3 regions of the Desulfobaculum xiamenense genome follow, and region 2 is predicted to be linked to each of the others. Evidence: predicted binding sites of a transcription regulator. Region 2 holds the regulator's gene; each other region holds the start of a gene.
The links. Region 2 encodes sigma-54, which starts transcription at its own class of promoters, with help from an activator protein. Its sites were predicted from a motif close to CTGGCACGGNNNNTGCTT; they were not measured.

Region 1 (5,992 bases), 310 kb from region 2:
GTACGGGGACATGCCTGCTCCGTGTTTCCATATTCTTGTGGTGGACGTCCGCGCGAGGCGGACGTCCCGCTTACTCCCCTCGGGGAGCTTCCTCTTCGTCGGTTTCGTCGTCTTCTGCGGAGTAGACTTCCGACATGTCGGCGATTTCGTCCTCGTCCTCGTCGTCGAAGCCTTCTCCTTCCTCTTCCTCGGTGCGGAAGGACCGCAGGAGGTTGATGGCGGAGCGGATGTCGTCGATCTGGGTCTCGGTAAGAACGCCAATGGCCATGAGATCTTCGTCGTCGGCCTCATCGAGCTTCTCGACGCTGTCGAAGCCCGCGGCGAGGAATTCCTCGACCGGGATTTCGGCAACGCTGGCGATCTGTTCCAGATGCTGAAGCTCGGCATGCAGGTCGCCGTAGCGGGACTCGGTGAAGATGTCGATCTTCCAGCCGAGCAGCTTGGCGGCCAGCTTGACGTTTTGGCCCTTGCGGCCAATGGCCAGCGTGAGCTGATCGTCCGGGACGACCACTTCGAGCATGTTGTCTTCCTCGTCCACGGTGATGCGGCTGATCACGGCGGGGGAGAGGGCGTTGACCGCGTAGGTGGCGACATCGGGGCTCCAGACCACGATGTCGATGCGCTCGCCGCGCAGCTCCTGCACAATGTTCTGGATGCGGGAGCCACGGATGCCGACACACGCGCCCACGGGATCGACGTCGCGATCGCTGGACTGGACGGCAACCTTGGCGCGGCTGCCAGCGTCGCGGGCGACGCCGAGAATGCGCACGGTACCGTCGCCAACTTCAGGCACTTCGCGCTTGAAGAGGGCAATCATGTATTCGTTGTGCGAGCGGGACACGATGACCTGCGGTCCGCGGCCTTCGCGGCGCACGTCAACGAGGTAGGCCTGTACCCGGTCGCCGCGCTTGTAGCGCTCGCGGGGGATCTGGTGCTCCTTGGGCAGAAGCGCCTCGGTACGACCGAGGTTGATGATCCAGCCAGCCTTGTCGCGGCGCTGCACGATGCCGCTGATAATTTCGCCAATGCGGTCCTTGTATTCCTCGTAGATGATTTCCTGCTCTGCGTCACGCATGCGCTGGATGATCACCTGCTTGGCGGACTGGGCCGCGATGCGTCCAAGGTCTTCCACCTTGAGGCGGAAGCCGAGTTCGTCGTCAATCTGCGCGCCGGGATCGTGTTCCCGCGCGTCTTCGAGGTTGATTTCAGTGGCTTCGTCATCGACTTCCTCGACGACGGCCTTGAACTGGTAAACCTCGATTTCGCCGGTCTCCTCGTTGAAGCTTACTTCAACGTCGATATCGTCGCCATACTTGCGGATGACGGAGGAGCGTACGGCTTCTTCAAGGGTATCGACGAGCATGTCGCGGTCAATACCCTTGTCCTTGCTGATCTGTTCGATGGCCTTCTTGAGTTCCATGCTCATGGAAAAACCTCCAAAGCGCTATGCCCGGTTTGTTGTCCGGCACAGCTCGGCTTGCGGCGATTGAAGTCCTAGCCTTTCTTCCCCTTGGTTCCGGGTACCGGGAACGCGTAGCGGAGGTTGGCCTTCTTGATCTCGTCCCAGTTGCACGTGACGGTGCCTTCCCCATCTTCGATGGTGATGGTCTGCGCCTCGACGGCGACGAGCTTTCCGGAGTACCCCTTGCGGCCATCAAGGGCCTCGATGAGGGCTACGGAAACGTTCTGGCCAATGTACGGGACCATCTGGGCCGGGTCGAAGAACTTCCGATCCAGCCCCGGGGAGGAGACTTCCAGCGTGTAGCGCGTGGAAATGATATCCTCCACGTCGAGCGCAACGCTCACATCGCGGGACAGGCGGGCGCATTCGTCGATGGTCACGCCGTCCTCTGTGTCGACATAGACACGAAGGATGGAGCTGTTGCCGCCGGTGGCGAAATCGAGCCCCCACAAATCGAGGCCCAGCGCTTCGGCCATGGGCCTGATCAGGTCTTCGAGTTCCTGGATCAGTTGTGCGTTCATAGGTGATCTGCCTGAAAAAAAAAGTGGACCGCGAGGTCCACTCGTCTCATTAGATAAAGATCCGAGGGGTTAGAGGTTTTGGAGCGGGTGACGAGGTTCGAACTCGCGACTCCAAGCTTGGGAAGCTAGTACTCTACCAACTGAGTTACACCCGCGCCTCGGAACGAGACCAAATACCAGAAACGCCCTCATTGTCAAGCCTTCGGTCTAAAATCCGGATATTTTTTGGAGTTCGCCTCGCGCGTTCTCCAGGGCGGTCCCGAACCGGGCTGTCACCACAGGATGACCTGCCATCAATTACCATAACTATGCGCCGTGTAAAAGCCCCCACGCGAAAGAAAGGCCTTTTCGTTAGGGTGGACCCGCCGGGGTGAGGCTGTGCCTTTGGCCCGGTACTTGCTTGGTGTGGGCAAGGAAACTCGCGCCAAGGAGGCGGAAACCATGCAGGACGGTATGTATACAGCGCTGTTCGGGGCTTTGACGCAGGAACACCGCATGAACATCATCGCCAATAATTTGGCGAACGTGAACACGACAGGCTTCAAGCAGGACCGGACGGCCTTCAAGGACGTCTTCGTCCGCTTCGCGCACGACACCATTCGCGAGCCCATCCTTCACCTTCGCGACAAGGGGCTTTTCCCCGAACCGGACTACATGTCCAAGGTGCGCATCGCCGAATCCCGTATCGATTTCAGTCAGGGAAGTCTCAAACGCTCCGACAACCCGCTGGACATCGCCATCTCGGGCGAGGGCTTCTTCAAGGTGCGCACCGATACTGGCGACTATTACACTAGAAACGGTCATTTCACCGTGTCCGCCGACGGAACGGTGGTCAATGCCTCGGGGCATCAGCTCCTTGGCGAGGGCGGTCCCATCACCATTGAAGGGAACGCGCGCATAGACATCTCTCCCGAGGGGCAGCTCTTTGCCAACGGCGAGGCCGTGGACACCATTCAGGTGGTGACGGTGAGCGACCTCACCGGCCTGCGCAAGGTGGGGCAGAATAATTTCGAGATTCATCCGGACAGCGGAGCCACCGAGGAGGCGGCGACGGACGTCGTCGTTCAGCAGGGGTTCCTTGAGGCGCCAAATGTCGAGGTCGTCACCGAGATGGTGAACATGATCGAGACGCAGCGCTCGTTCGAGGCCTACCAGAAGGCCATAATGACGTCCAAGGAAACTGATTCCAAGGCGGTAAACGAGGTCGGAAAGGTCTGACCTGGAGGGTCGTAAGCCATGATGCGCTCACTGTGGACAGCCGCCACGGGCATGGTCGCCCAGCAGCTCAACATCGATGTCATTTCAAACAACCTCGCCAACGTGAACACCATCGGCTTCAAGAAGAGCCGGGCCGAGTTCGAGGATCTGATGTACCAGAACCTCAAGATCGCCGGTTCTCCGACCGAGGCCGGAGGTCGCATTCCCACCGGCATGCAGGTCGGTATGGGCGTCAAGCCGACGACGGTGCACAAGTTCTTCACGCAGGGCGATTTCCAGAACACCAACAACCCGTTGGACATGGTCATCGAGGGTGATGGCTTCTTCCAGGTGGATGTGAATGGCGAGTCTGCCTACACCCGCGCAGGAGCCTTCAAGCTGGACAACGAGGGCCGCGTGGTCACCGCCAACGGCTACGTGCTCCAGCCCGAATTCACCGTGCCCGTGGAGACCGCGAATATCGTCGTCACCGAGAACGGCCACATGGCCGCGCTGGACAAGAACGGCGAGGAACTGGCCGCCACAGACATCACCTTGTTCAACTTCATCAATCCCGCGGGCATGAAGAGCGTCGGCAAGAACCTCTACATTCCCACCGAGGCCTCCGGCGACGCCAACGAAGGGACTCCCGGCGAGGACAACACGGGCACCATCGCGCAGGGCTTCATCGAAATGTCCAACGTCGAGATTGTGGACGAGATGGTGGCGATGATCGTGGGCCAGCGCGCCTACGAGATCAATTCCAAGGCCGTGACGACCTCGGACCAGATGCTCCAGATCGCCAATCAGCTCAAGAGGTAGCCCGGCGAAGGAGACGAAGCATGAGAACGATACGCAACACTATGGGCATGAGGAAACTTACCGGATTCGCTCCGGCTTTGGCGGTGCTGACGGCGCTGGCCGTCATGCTGGTCTGCCTGATGGCGGCCATTGCGCAGGCGGGCGAGGTCAAGGCCTCGTGGCGCATTGCGGTGCGTCCCGCCGCCGTCGTGGAGGGCGATGTGGTTCGGCTTGGCGACATCGCCTCCGTTGTCGGCAAGCTGTCCGCGCCTCATTGGCAGACACTGGCCGCAACGGAACTTTGGCGCGCGCCCGCCACACCCGGAGAACAGACGAGCATCCCGCGCGAGAAGCTGAACGAACTGCTCGCGTACTATCTCGAAGACCTCGCGCAGTTGTGCATCGTTCCCGGACGGCTGGTGGTGCAGCGTGGCGGAAGTCTGGTCCAGCGCGACCGGATCGTGTCCATGATCGTCGAAACTTTGACGCCGCAGATGCGAAACATGCCCGGCGAGAACTCCCTGCGAGATTTTCGTCTGCCCGAATACGTGTTTTTGGGTGACAGCCAGAATTATCTGGAGTGCGAGGTTTCCGGCGAATTCGCGCCGGGGCGGCTTTCGCTTCTCATCCGCGAGGTCGGCCCGGAGGGCGGCGTGCGCCGCAAGTTCACGGGCACGGCCTTTCTGGATTCGTGGCGTACCGTGGCCTGCGCCCAGCGCCCGCTCAACATGCGCGAAACCCTCACGCCGGACGCCGTTTCCTTCGAACGCAAGAACGTGGCCTATCTGCGCGGCGAGGTATGGGATGGGCGGACCTTCGGCATGCGCGTGATGCGCACGGTGGGGGCGGGACAGGTGATCTACGCCGACATCCTCGATGATGTGCCGCTCATTTCGCGCGGCGACAAGGTGAGCCTCGTCTACGAGGGCCAGCACATCCAATTGGCCGTTTTGGCCCGCGCCATGGAGGATGGACGCTTCGGAGAGAGCATCGTGGTGCGAAACCTGCAAAGCAATCGTGACGTGTCGGGAACAGTGCGCGACGGATCGACGGTGGTCGTCCGCTAGACACCCGAAACGCAGGACAGGAATCATGAAAGGATACGCAATATTTCTTCTCGCGACACTGGGCCTTGCGGCGTGTACGCCCGCCCAGAAGATGCCCGAGCCGATGCCGGTGCTCACCCAGCCGGTGGAGCAGCCCGCGCCGCCGCAGGACAACCCCGGCTCGCTGTATTCCCCCGGCGAGGCGGATTTTCTGTTCACGGACAACAGGGCCCGGCGCGTCGGCGACATCGTGCTGGTCAACATCGTGGAGACATCAAGCGGCAAGCACAAGGCCGACACCACGTCCGACCGCACCGCGAACATGAATATGGGCATCGAGAATTTCTTCGGGCGCGGCAAGGCCAAGCTGCCCCTCGTGGGCAGCATCGGTGACACGGGCACCACGCCGCTGCTCAAGGCAGGCGTGGCCAACACCTTCGAGGGCACGGGCGAGACGTCCCGGTCGTCCAACGTGTCCGCCACTGTGGCGGCGCGGGTGGTGCAGGTGCTGCCCGGCGGCGTGATGCAGGTGGAGGGCGCGCGACAGGTCAAGGTCAACAACGAGACGCAGATTCTCGTGGTGCGTGGCCTTGTCCGCTCCAAGGACGTTCGGCCGGACAACTCCGTCACGTCGAACCAGCTCGCCAACGCGCAGATCGAATACTACGGCCAGGGCGTTTTGGCGGACAAGCAGCGCCCCGGCTGGCTGACGAGAATTCTGGACAACGCGTGGCCGTTCTAGCGGCCGCGGGAATAGGGCACATCGGAGAACGAACATGAATCGAGGCACCATCGCGACACGTCAACGGAACCGTTTCGCCTTGCGCGCGCTGGCAGCGGCGCTCGGCCTTGCCATCGCCCTTGCGGGGATGACGTGGCCGTCGACGGCCGAAGCCGTGCGCATCAAGGACATCGCGAGCTTCGCGGGCGTGCGCTCGAACCAGTTGGTGGGCTACGGCCTCGTG
Region 2 (5,992 bases):
TCCGCACCCTTGCCGAAGGTATCCGCAACAAAGCCGGATGCGTCGGCGACGGAGACGAAACGCTTCTCAATGCCATGCGGAATGGCCAGCCCCATGATCTCCTGCCGGAGCGCGTCGTCCACAAGTTCGTCATTGGCGACGATAATCCAGCGGCTCTTCGTGAACGGCAGCCACGTTTCGATTATCTGCCCATGAACGAGCCGGTTGTCGACGCGCACCCAGAACATGCCCTATGCCTCCGCGACCTTTCGTCGCAGGATTTCGCCCGCAACGACGATTCCCTGACAGCCCGCATTGGAGGCCTCGCTGGCCAACTTCTTGAGATCCATGGACCGGGTGCCCAGCACCTTGAGCAGCATGGGCAGGTTCACGCCGGTGATGACTTCAAGGGGACCGGTTCCCAGAAGCGACAGGCTCAGGTTCGTCGGAGTGCCGCCGAACATGTCCGTCAGGATAAGCACGCCCGCACCGGTGTCGGTCCGCTGGACGGCCTCTCGAAGATTCTTGAGAATCTCGTCCATCTCCTGGGCGACGTCCACACCGATGGCCTCACAGGCCTTCTGCGGGCCGAGGATAACCTCGGCAGCCTTAAGCAGATGGGTGCCGTAATCGGTATGCGTGACGATAATGACGCCGACGTTCTTTGTCTTCTTGTCCGTGTTCATGTTCCTGCTGGGAGTGTGTGCGGGACCGGACGGCCCGGTTCTGCGGTGCTCTAATCCAAATCGAGATGCCTGTGTTCCAGAAAGACTGCATAGTCCGACTCGCGCAAGGAGTCAAAGACAGCCTCAGCCACGGCCACGGAGCGATGCCGCCCGCCGGTGCAGCCGATGGCCACAGTCAGCCGATAGCGGCCCTCCCGCGCGTAGCACGGCAGGACATAATGCAGGAATTCCAATTGCTTTTCCAGATATTCCCGCCCCGCTGGCGAGCCAAGGACGAAATCGGCCACGGCCTTGTCGCGCCCCGTAAATGGCCGAAGCGCCTTCTCGAAGTACGGATTCGGCAGAAACCGCAGATCGAAAACGAGGTCCGCATCCGTGGGAACGCCGTGCTTGAACCCGAAGGTGACGAGATAGACATGCAGGCCGTAGCGCTTGTCCTGCAGAAAATTCCACTTTTCTTGCAAGGTGCGGCGCAGGTCATGGATGGAATAGTCGGAGGTGTCGACCACGATCTCCGCAACATCACGCACGGGAAACAGAAGCGCCCGCTCTTCCACAAGCGCCCGATCAAGGCCGATGCCCTGCTCCAGCGGATGGGGACGGCGCGTCGCCGCGTAACGCCTGCGCAGAACCTCTTCCGAGGCTTCCACGAAGACCACTCGCGGTTCGACGCCGCTATTGCGCATGGTGGCAAGCGCCCCGGTCCATTTCTCGCGAAAGTCGGAGTGGCGGACATCGAGGCCCAGCGTGAGACCACGGTGATAGACCTCGCGCTGGCGCTGGAAAAGGTCCACGAGTTCGGGGATGAGATTCGGCGGCAATCCATCCACCGTAACGAATCCGAGGTCCTCGAAAACCTTAAGAGCCGTCGATTTCCCCGCACCGGACAGGCCGGAGAGGATGATCACCGGGAAGCTGTTTTCCGCTCCGGATGCATCACGGCCCAACATGGCTCACGCTCCCTCAAGTAGCTTGGCCAATCCCTCGCGCCCCTCGGCACAAAGGAAGGCCTTGCGAAATGCGTCATCCTTGAGCATACGCGAAATGTGGGCGAGGATGCGCAGATGCATTCCGGCCACCTTCTCTGGCGCGAGCACGAGGAAGAAGATGTGGCAGGGGCGGAAATCCAGCGCATCGAATTCCACACCCTCGGCGGAGCGCCCGACCACGAGGACGATGTCCTCCAGCGCGTCGAGCTTGCCGTGGGGGATGGCGATGCCCTCGCCGATGCCGGTGGTGCCGAGCGCCTCGCGCTCCAAGAGCACCTTGTGCGCGGCCTCCACATCGATTTCCGGCCGCCTTTCAGCCACGGCTGCCACAAGTTCGGCCAGGACCCGAGATTTGGTCCTGGCCGAAAGTTCAGGCAAAATCAGTTCGTTATCCAGGAAATCACCCAGCTTCATTCGTACATCCCGGGATCAATGAGACCATAGTCTCCCGTCTTGCGGCGGTAGATCACGTTGACCCGCTCGGTTTCGGCGTTGAGGAAAACGAGAAATTCGTAATTGAGGGTATCGAGCTGCATGGCAGCCTCGTCCACCAGCATGGGCTTGGGCTTGTAGGTCTGCGCCTCGACAATGGTCGCCTCGCGTCCGGCTTCGCCTTCTTCGAAGCTGATGACTTCGTCGCGGACGGTGCCACGGGAACGACGACGGTCCTTGCCCTTTTCGCGGAGCTTGCGGACCTGCGACGTCATCTTGTCGTACACGAGGTCGATGGAGGAGTACATGTCCTCGGACTCCTCCACGGCGGACATGTTCATGTTGTCACCGGAAAGCGTGACCTCGGCGATATGGCGGAACTTCTCCACCCCGAGATTTATCTTCAGCTCCGTATTGCCGGTGTTGGCATACTTGATCAGCTTTTCGAAGCGCTTTTGCGCGTACTTCCTCAGATGATCCGACGGTTCGAAATTCTTGAACGTCAAGCTGATGTTCATCGACGATCCTCCTTGTGATGCTGTTGGATCGATATCACTCCGTAATTTGGAGTGTACGTGCATTCAGCCCGAAAATAAAGAGTTCCGTCACGCCACCTCTAGAAAATCTCCTTGCGTTTCGAAGAGGAGAGTATGCCGAGCGCGCCGCGATACTTGGCAACGGTTCTTCTGGCAATGTTGACCTGAAGCCGTTCCTTCAGAATTTCCGCGATGCGCTCGTCCGACAGTGGATGGTGGGGGTCCTCCTCACCTATCAGGCTCTTGATCTGCGCCTTGACGCTCTCGGAGCCGACCTGACTTCCGTCGTCCAGCCCAAGGGCGCTGTTGAAGAAGAACTTCAGTTCGAACAGGCCGTGCGGCGTCGCCACATACTTGCTGGTGGTGATGCGGCTGATGGTGGATTCGTGCATCTCGATGTCGTCGGCCACATCCTTGAGAATGAGCGGCCGAAGACTGGTCACGCCGTTCTCGAAGAAGCCGCGCTGGAAGCGCACGATGCTCTCCATGACCTTATAGAGCGTGCGCTGACGCTGATAGAGGCTCTTCATCAGCCACTGTGCGGAGCGCAACCGCTCGTGGACGTAGTCCTTTTCCGGTGCGCCGCGGCCGCTCTTGAGGGAATCGAGATAGAAATCGTTGAGCGTGAGGCGAGGAAGACCGTCCTCGTTGAGCACGATGATGAAATCGTCCTCGTACTTGTAGACGTAGACGTCCGGGCTCACGTACTGCGGCTCGCTGCTGCCGTAGGCGGCACCGGGCATTGGATCGAGGGATTGGATGAGATCGAGATACTCGCGAAGTTCCTCCATCGAGATGCGGAACTTGCGGGCAAGCGGCTTATAGCGCTTGGTTTCGAGATCTTCGAGGTGCTCGCTGACGAGTTCGATGAGGATGGGGTCCTCGTAGCCGTAGGACTCGATCTGGACGAGCAGACACTCGCGCGGGTCACGCGCGGCAACGCCGACTGGATCGAAATTCTGAATGCGACGCAGCACCACCTCGACCTCTTCGGAAGTACACCCGGCGTCGGCGGCAATTTCCTCGGCGGTAGCCTGCAAATAGCCCTGCGAGCCGATGTTGCCGATGATGACCTCGCCGATGTCCATCTGGCGGGGCGTCATGTCCGACAGCCGGAGCTGCCACTCAAGGTGGCCCTCCAGCGAGGGCTTGGACGACAGCCGGGCCTCGAAGGACATCCCCTCCTCGGGGATTTCGGCCTCGCGGGCGGCGGAATTGCGGGATGTGCTCGAAAACTCGCCGAGGTAATTTTCCCAGTCCGCGCCCTGAACGGCGTCGTTCTCGCGAACGCCCTCGTCCATGACCTCGGCCGTCTGCGCAGCCTCTACGGCGCGGGCATTTTCCTCGGCCTCGGCCTTCTCCTGAGCCTGTTCGGGAACGGCCTCCTCGAGAAGCGGGTTTTCGAGGAGTTCCTGCTGGACCATATCAACCAGTTCAAACCGGGAAAGCTGCAGCAGTTTGATGGCCTGCTGCAACTGCGGGGTCATGACCAGTTGCTGGGAAAGCTTGAGCTGTTGTCTGAGTTCGAGTGCCATCGGGGCTGTTCGTCTTCTTGCGAAATGTTGGCGGTTGGGATTCCGGCGAACGGGGCACGGTCAAACATGTGTCTGAACCAACGAAAATGCCCGTCGCTCAAGGTGAAATCCATGCGGCATGAGAATGTTTTCTCAACCGCATTTGCAACATGCCACATCCGGAACAAGCTTGCAACCGAGGATGGCAAGGATTTTGAATATCGAAATTGATATAGTGATTTCGGGATGTTAGAGACTGAAGCTCTCTCCCAGATACACCCGGCGGGCCTTCGGATCGGCACAAATTTCATCCGGAGTGCCACTCAGGATGATTCGTCCCTCGTAGACGAGATAGGCTCTGTCGCAGATTCTCAACGTCTCTCGAACGTTGTGATCGGAAATGAGTACTCCGATACCTTTTTCACGAAGTCCGCTCACGATGCCCTGAATATCATCCACGGCGATGGGGTCGATGCCCGCGAAGGGCTCGTCGAGCAGCATGAACTTGGGATTGAGGATGAGGGCACGGGCGATCTCCAGCCGACGGCGCTCGCCGCCCGAAAGATGCATGGCCTTCTGGTCCGAAAGTCGGGTGATGCCCAGTTCGTCCAGAAGCTGATCCGCCCTCGCCTGCTGGGTTGCGCGGTCGAGACCGCTCTGCTCCAGCACGATCTCCAGATTCTGCCGCACGGTGAGCTTCTTGAACACCGAGCTTTCCTGCGGGAGGTAGCTCATGCCCAGCCGCGCCCGCTCGTGCAGGGGCAGCATGGTGATCTCCTCGTCGTCCAGCCGGACTGAGCCGCCTGTCGGCTTCACGATGCCCGCCAGCATGTAGAACGTGGTGGTCTTGCCCGCGCCGTTGGGGCCGAGCAGGCCGACCACTTCGCCCTGCGCGACGTTGACGCCGATGTCGTGCACGACCTTTCGCTGGCCGTACACCTTGCACAGATCGGAAGCGGAAATGACGGACATGCTACTTTCCCGCCTCGGCACCGGGGGTGAAGAATATGGCTTCCACGGGCTTGTCGCCGCCCTCGACCTCGCTGCGGTTGTCCTTGAGCCACAGGCGGATGACCTTACCGGAGATGCTGTTGTCGCCATCGGCGAGGCGCGGGTCTCCGCTGAGGGTCAAAAGGCCCTTGGCGGCATCGTACACGGCCTTGGCGCACTGGCCCTTCTTGCCCTCGCGCTCAAGGCGCACATTGCCGGTGGCCTCGATACGGGAGATGGTGCCCGGCTGCCCCTGCTTCGCGGAGGCGTCGAGGCGCACGGTCATAACGTCCGCCCATATCTTCATGTCGGGGCGCACCACCAACACGTCGCCACGGAAGACGACGGTCCGGCCGTCCTGATCGTAGACGGTCTTCTGAGAGGTGATCTTCGTCGGAACGGACGTGGACTGCGCGACCGCAAGAGGTGCGGTCATAAGCGTGGCGGCGATGGCGAACGCGGCGATACGGGGGAAGGTCTTCACGGCTTGTCCTCCATGGTCGGCTCCGCATGGCCCGTCAGTTCGGCCCGGACGCCGCCGGTGGCTGTAATCACATTGGTATCGAGATCGAAAACGACTTCCGGCGCGTCGAGAGCAAGCCCTCCGCGCACGATGCGGACGTCCTCGCGCAGGTGGATGGATCGCTTCTGCTCGCTGTATTCGAGGCGTCCGGCGTGCACTGTGGTGTCACCGGAGACGATGACCACGTCGGGCCAGAGCTGGGCGTTGCCGCTGCTCTGATCCACGGTTCCGCTCGCGGACGTGACCGTCACGGAATCATGGTCGGCGCGCTCCCACTCGATGCGCGGGGAACGGACGCTGACCACGCCGTCCTCCTGCTGATATTCGGCACCCTCGGCCTTGA
Region 3 (5,992 bases), on a different contig from region 2:
TCCCGGAGCAGGCGATTGACCCCTTCGACCTGTTGCGCGGCGACCTCACCCTGCCGTCCCTGCCCTCGGTCTATGCCGAATTGCAGGCCGTCATCGCCGACAAGGACTCCTCGGCGAGCGACGTGGCAGGCGTCATCAGCCGCGACACGAGCCTCACGGCCTTTCTGCTGCGGCTGGTCAACAGCGCATTCTACAGCTTTCCCTCACAGATAGACACCATTTCCCGCGCCGTGGCCGTCGTGGGCACCAGCCAGCTTTCGACGCTGGCGCTCGGCACGTCGGTCATGCGCATGTTCACCGGCATTCCAGAGGCCCTCGCCAACATGGAGGAGTTCTGGCGGCACAGCATCCGCGTGGGCATCATCGCACGCAGTCTGGCCCGCGCCGCGGGCGGCGGGGAGCCGGAACGCTTCTTCGTGGCCGGACTGTTGCACGACGTGGGACGGCTGGCCATGTGCAAGCTCATCCCCGAGCGCTTCGCGGCCGTCATCGCCTACGCGGACGAACACCACGCCCTGCTCCACGAGACGGAACGCGGCGTGCTGGGGTTCGACCACGCTACCCTCGGCGGCATGCTGTTGCGCAAGTGGAACCTGCCGTTCACCCTCGTCAGCGCGGTGCTCAACCACCACGCCCCATCGCAAGCCGAGCAGGACGGCCACAAGACGACCATCATCCACCTCGCGGACATCATGGCCCGCGGCCTCGACACGGACCCCGGTCCCCGCGTCTACGTTCCGCCGCTCGACACGCAGGCGTGGAGCGCACTGGAGCTCGACCCGGACCAGCTTGCCGAGGCCTTCCATTCCTGCACAGAGCAGATGGACGCGACCCTGCGCGCGCTGGCCGGTCTGCACACCTGCTGACGTAGCCACCACAAACGACGACGGCCCCGAACGCCAAAGCGCCGGGGCCGTCGCATCGGGTCGCCCTCAACCCGACATCACGCCATGAAATCCGCTGAACCGGAATCGTCGAACATGGCCAGCGCCAGTTCCATTTCACTATCGAATCTGTTGTGGACAGCGGCCTGCACCTGTCGCGTGGAGGAGCCGAACTGTCCGCCGCGCTCGCGGTAGACCTCCTTGATGAGGGCACGGCCGAAGTCGTCGGGAGCGCTCTCGCGGGCGCTGTCCACGGCCCGCGCGAAAATGCGCGCCGAACCCGATGCGCCATGCTGCACCGCCGTGCTCCACAGCACCTGCGCCAGCACGCCGCCCTCGCCAGCGAAATCAAGCCCCGTCATCTGCGCCACCTTTCTGGCGGCGGGCATAAAATGCGTCGTGCGGATAAACTCGTGCTGCAAGTCGGCGAAGCGGTCCGGCTCGCGCGCGGCGATGCCCCGCCACGCATCCGGCACGCCTCCGCTGCGCGACCCGGTATCGGGATTGCCCGCGGCACGCAATTCAGCCGCGAACCCCGGCTCCCGGCGGTCGAGGAAGGTCAGAAATTCTCCAAAAGTCCCGGTGCGCGAGGCTATCTGATACATGCCGTAGGACGTCCCACCCACGCGGTCATGCCCCACCGCGCCGGGGTCCCCACCGGACTCGAAGCGCGCGGCCAGCAGTCCGGCCAGCTTCGCGGCCTCACCGCTGCCGTAGGCACGCCGGACCATCTCCGCATGACCGGCATCATGAACCGGTGACGTTTTCCCGACATGCCCTGCCGCGCTGGCCATAGTCTGCCCCGGCGACTGCGCTGGCGAAGCGATCACCGTCGGCTCCTCGGCCTTGGGCGAAATCACGGCCGCATGCGCACCAGAAGGCTTCAATACGCGTCCCGTCCCGGCGATTCCCCGCCCGGACAGCGCGCCACCCGATGCCAGTGCGGCATCCCGCCCGCCATTCATGGCTTCGAGCACCGTGGCCAGCGCTCCCGCACCGCCCGGCAGTCCGGACGCAAGCGTCCCCCCACCAAGCCCGGCGAGCCCACCAGCCCCGCCCTTCGGCGCAAATTCCGACAGAGAATCCATAAAAAGCGCGGCATCGCCAAGCCCGGCCAGTTCCCCGGCCTCGCGCCCGGCGTCAGCGCCGCTCATCGCGCCGAGAAACTGCCCGCCCAGCATGAGCTGCGCCTCGATTCCCGAAAGCTTCGACGGTCCCCCCGTCATGATGCCCCGCAGCATGGTCGCGAAAGGATCGCCTGCCGCGCCGCCCATGTCCCCACGGGTCCGACGCAGTTCGGCCACCTTCTGCAATGCCGCCAGCTGACTGGAAATACTACTTAAATTTACCATGCTTCCACCTCGACAACGACTGTCCGCCAAAAAGACGACACACGTGGTGCCGCTGCGAAAGCAGCAAGAACCATGCCCGGCTTTCCGTCCTCGACAACAGCGCGGAACCATTTGCCCTTCCGGTCCCCTTTCCTGTACTCTTGCCCCACGAAACCCACAGGAGCATTACGACATGATCACCAGAGACGCGGCCCTCGCCCTCGTCAAGGCCCAGAATCCCGAACTCCATCTCGTGCACCACGCCGTGCAGACAGAAGCCGTCATGCGCGCCCTCGCCCCGCGCTTCGACGCCGACCCCGAGCTGTGGGGCACGACCGGCCTGCTGCATGACCTCGACTATCCCATGACCAAGGACACGCCGGAGCGCCACGGCCTCGTGGCCGCCGAGATGCTCGCGCAGGAGCTGCCCGCCGAGGCGCTCCACGCCATCTCCGCCCACAACGAGGAATGCACCGGCGTTGCCGCGCAGGCCCCCTTCGATTACGCGCTTCGCGCCGCGGAGACCGTCACCGGACTCGTCTCGGCCGCCGCGCTGGTCCGTCCCACGCGCATGGAGGGCATGCAGCCCAAAAGCCTGCGCAAGAAGATGAAGGACAAGTCCTTCGCCGCCAACGTCAGCCGCGAACGCATTCAGGAATGCGAACGCCTCGGCATGGACCTCTCGGACTTCCTCGCGCTGTCCATCGCCGCCATAGCCGACGTCGCCGCGGAAACGGGCATCGCCTGACGCCCCCGTCGGCGCGACGCCACAGGGAGGGTGCAGTGAACCGGTTCTCCATACCGTCTCTGACGCATGCGGGCGCGGAGGCGTCCTTTGTCCGCCACCAGTTCGCCCGGCTGTTACGCTGGGTGTACATGGTCGGGCACGGCTTCGTGGCGGATCAGTGTCTGCTTCGCGCCTCGGCGCTGGCCTACACCACGGTGCTCTCCCTCGTTCCGCTTCTGGCCGTGGCCTTCTCCATTTCCAAGGGCTTCGGCATCCAGAACTCGCAATTCATCCGCGAGATGCTCATGCAGGCCACCGCCGGAAATCCGGATGTGGTCGAAGCCATCATCGGCTACATCAACAACACCAACGTCGGCACCCTCGGCGTGGCTGGCGTGGCGCTTCTGTTCATGACGGTCATTTCCCTTCTGGGAAACATCGAGGCCAGCTTCAACTCCATCTTCGGCGTGAAGGCACAGCGCAACCTGTGGCGCAAGTTCTCGGACTACCTCGCGGTGACCATGGTCTGTCCGCTGCTCATTCTCGTGGCCATCAGCTCCACGGCCTCCCTGCAAAACAACGAAATCGTCCAGCGCATCCTCGGCGTGTCGGTGTTGAGCGCCCTGTACCTCGCCGCGCTCAAGCTGTTGCCCTACGTCACCACGTGGCTGGCGCTCCTGTTCATCTACGTGTTCATCCCCAACACGCGGGTGCGCCTGACCTCCGCCCTCGGCGGGGCCATCCTCGCCGGAAGCCTGTGGCAGATCGTGCAGGCGGGCTACATCCGCTATCAGGCGGTGAGCACCAACTACAACGCCATCTACGGCAGCTTCGCGCAGGTCCCGCTCTTCCTCATCTGGATGTTCATCAGTTGGACCATCGTGCTGCTCGGCGCGGAAATCTGCTTCGCCCTCCAGCGTAGCGACACCTACTACAGCGAAGCCCGCATGAACGAATACAGCTTCGACGACCGCCAGAAGCTCGGCGCGCTCATCCTCGCCCTGCTGACCCGCGCGTTCATCGACGCGCGCCCCACACCGTCCAACGAGGCCATCGCCAGCCGCCTCGGCGCGCCAGTCAAGCTGGTCAACGACGTGCTGTTCATGCTCGGCAAGGCGAATATCGTGGTCAAGGTGGACCGCCCCGGCGGCGAGGCATACGCCCTCGCCAGCCCTCCGACCACGGTCCACGTGCTCGACGTCATGCGCGCACTGGCCCGCTATCGCGAGACCACAGGACGCGAAATGTTCGACGCCCACGCCGAAGCGCTGGCCCCCATCTTCGACGGACTGCGCACAGCCGCTGCCGAAAGCCCCTCGAACCTCACCCTCGAAGCCTTCGCCACCGCCTGTGCCGACCTGCCCTTCTGCGCGCCCGACACCGGCCCCGCACAGCATACGGACGAGAAATGAAACACAGCTACCGCTTCTTCCGAAACACGGACTGCGCATACTTCCCCTGCCACGCCAAGGCCGATCCAGACAGCTTCAACTGCCTGTTCTGCTTTTGCCCGCTCTATTTCCTCGAAGACTGCGGCGGAAACCCCACGGACCTCCACGGCATCAAGGACTGCTCGAACTGCACGCTCCCGCACTCGCCAAACGGCTACGACCACATCATCGCTCGCCTCAAGGTCGAGTTCGACCGGCGCAGGCGAACCGGAGACAACGACTGACGGCCCTTCACAGATCGAAGGATTGCCACTATGATGCCCGCCTATTGGCCGCATTGAAAAAACAAATGGCAAGTATGCCCTCACCGTCAGAACAGGAAACATCAATGACCATCGACATCCACGACATTCTGAAGCAGTCCCGGGACGCGGTCCCCTTCTCCCGCCAGCAGATCATCGACATGCTCGCCCTGTCGCCTAGCTCGCCCGAGGCGTACCTCATCATGGCCGAGGCGGCGCGCATCTCGCGCGAGCTGACCGGCGACCGCGCCGAAATCCACGCACAGTTCGCCCTGAACCTCGCCCCCTGCCCCAAAAACTGCGCCTACTGCTCGTTTGCGGCCATGAACAAGGTCTTCCCCAAGCCCATGAAGCTCACTGTCGAGCAGGCCGTGGAGCACGCCACGTTGCTTGAGGAACAGGGAGCCAACGCCGTCTACATGATGGTCACGGCCAACTATTCCTTCGACGAATTCTGCGAGGTCACCACCGAAGTCCGCCGCCACCTGCGCCCGGAGACCGTCCTCATCGGCAACCTCGGCGACCAGACATCCGACACGGCCCCCCGCCTGCGCGACGCCGGGCTCGACGGCGTCTACCACGCCCTGCGCCTACGCGAAGGCATCGACACCGGCATCGACCCCGAGCTGCGCAAGCAGAGCATCCGCGCCTTTCAGGACGCCGGACTGGTGGTCGGCACCTGCGTCGAACCCGTCGGCCCCGAGCACACCAACGACGAACTCGCGGACATGATCCTCTTCACCGCGTCCATCAATCCGGCCTTCAGCGGCGCGGCGCGGCGCATCACCATTCCCGGAACGGCCATCGCCAAGCGTGGCATGATCAGCGAACTGCGCATGGCGCACATCGTGGCGGTCGCCCGTCTGGCCATGCCGCGTTCCGTCATCGGCAACTGCACCCATGAGCCTTACTCTCTCGGCGCTGCCGCCGGAGCCAACCTCTTCTGGGCGGAACTGGGCGCAAACCCCCGCGACATCCGCGAAAACACCGAGGAAGGCAGAGGCTTCACCGTCGCCAAGTGCCACGACCTGTTCCGCGACGCGGACTGTGGCGTGCTCGACGGCCCCTCGGCCTTCTTCCGCAACAACTGAGCACCGAACAATCAAGGACGGCCTACATGACACTCACCCGCAGAAACTCTCTCCTCCTCGTCGTGGTCCTCGCCGCTCTCGTGGCCGGTTTCTGGGTATGGAACTCCCTCAAGCCGAAAGCCGTTGAGGCCCCCGCCCCCGTGGTCGAAGCCCCGGCGACGGACTACGTCTCCGAGCTTCCCGCACCCGTTTCCGATGACCAGAACGCGACGGCAGAGCAGAGCGCGCCCCCTGCGGAAGAGGTCAATGCCTCGCAGGTTCGCGGC

Region 1: flgF (flagellar basal-body rod protein FlgF) is a predicted target of sigma-54. The motif match lies at 2,368-2,385, and genes of this name have one in related genera.
Region 3: GGQ74_RS10695 (VgrG-related protein) is a predicted target of sigma-54. The motif match lies at 2,298-2,315, and genes of this name have one in related genera.

Annotation. Positions count from the first base shown of each region.
Region 1 covers NZ_JAATJA010000001.1:695,012-701,003, reverse strand. Annotated here, with positions in the region: gene GGQ74_RS03185 (YlxR family protein) at 1-31, opposite strand, end outside; gene nusA (transcription termination factor NusA) at 71-1,426, opposite strand; gene GGQ74_RS03175 (ribosome maturation factor RimP) at 1,495-1,983, opposite strand; tRNA gene GGQ74_RS03170 (tRNA-Gly) at 2,063-2,138, opposite strand; gene flgF (flagellar basal-body rod protein FlgF) at 2,425-3,201, shown strand; gene flgG (flagellar basal-body rod protein FlgG) at 3,220-4,002, shown strand; gene flgA (flagellar basal body P-ring formation chaperone FlgA) at 4,023-5,048, shown strand; gene GGQ74_RS03150 (flagellar basal body L-ring protein FlgH) at 5,074-5,769, shown strand; gene GGQ74_RS03145 (flagellar basal body P-ring protein FlgI) at 5,804-5,992, shown strand, end outside.
Region 2 covers NZ_JAATJA010000001.1:386,578-392,569, reverse strand. Annotated here, with positions in the region: gene GGQ74_RS01800 (PTS sugar transporter subunit IIB) at 1-227, opposite strand, end outside; gene GGQ74_RS01795 (PTS sugar transporter subunit IIA) at 231-665, opposite strand; gene rapZ (RNase adapter RapZ) at 716-1,615, opposite strand; gene GGQ74_RS01785 (PTS sugar transporter subunit IIA) at 1,619-2,068, opposite strand; gene hpf (ribosome hibernation-promoting factor, HPF/YfiA family) at 2,065-2,604, opposite strand; gene rpoN (RNA polymerase factor sigma-54) at 2,703-4,157, opposite strand; gene lptB (LPS export ABC transporter ATP-binding protein) at 4,386-5,108, opposite strand; gene GGQ74_RS01765 (LptA/OstA family protein) at 5,110-5,610, opposite strand; gene lptC (LPS export ABC transporter periplasmic protein LptC) at 5,607-5,992, opposite strand, start outside.
Region 3 covers NZ_JAATJA010000002.1:629,195-635,186, reverse strand. Annotated here, with positions in the region: gene GGQ74_RS10700 (HDOD domain-containing protein) at 1-866, shown strand, start outside; gene GGQ74_RS10695 (VgrG-related protein) at 944-2,236, opposite strand; gene GGQ74_RS10690 (HD domain-containing protein) at 2,409-2,963, shown strand; gene GGQ74_RS10685 (YhjD/YihY/BrkB family envelope integrity protein) at 2,999-4,354, shown strand; gene GGQ74_RS10680 (cysteine-rich small domain-containing protein) at 4,351-4,617, shown strand; gene GGQ74_RS10675 (radical SAM protein) at 4,722-5,726, shown strand; gene GGQ74_RS10670 (hypothetical protein) at 5,753-5,992, shown strand, end outside.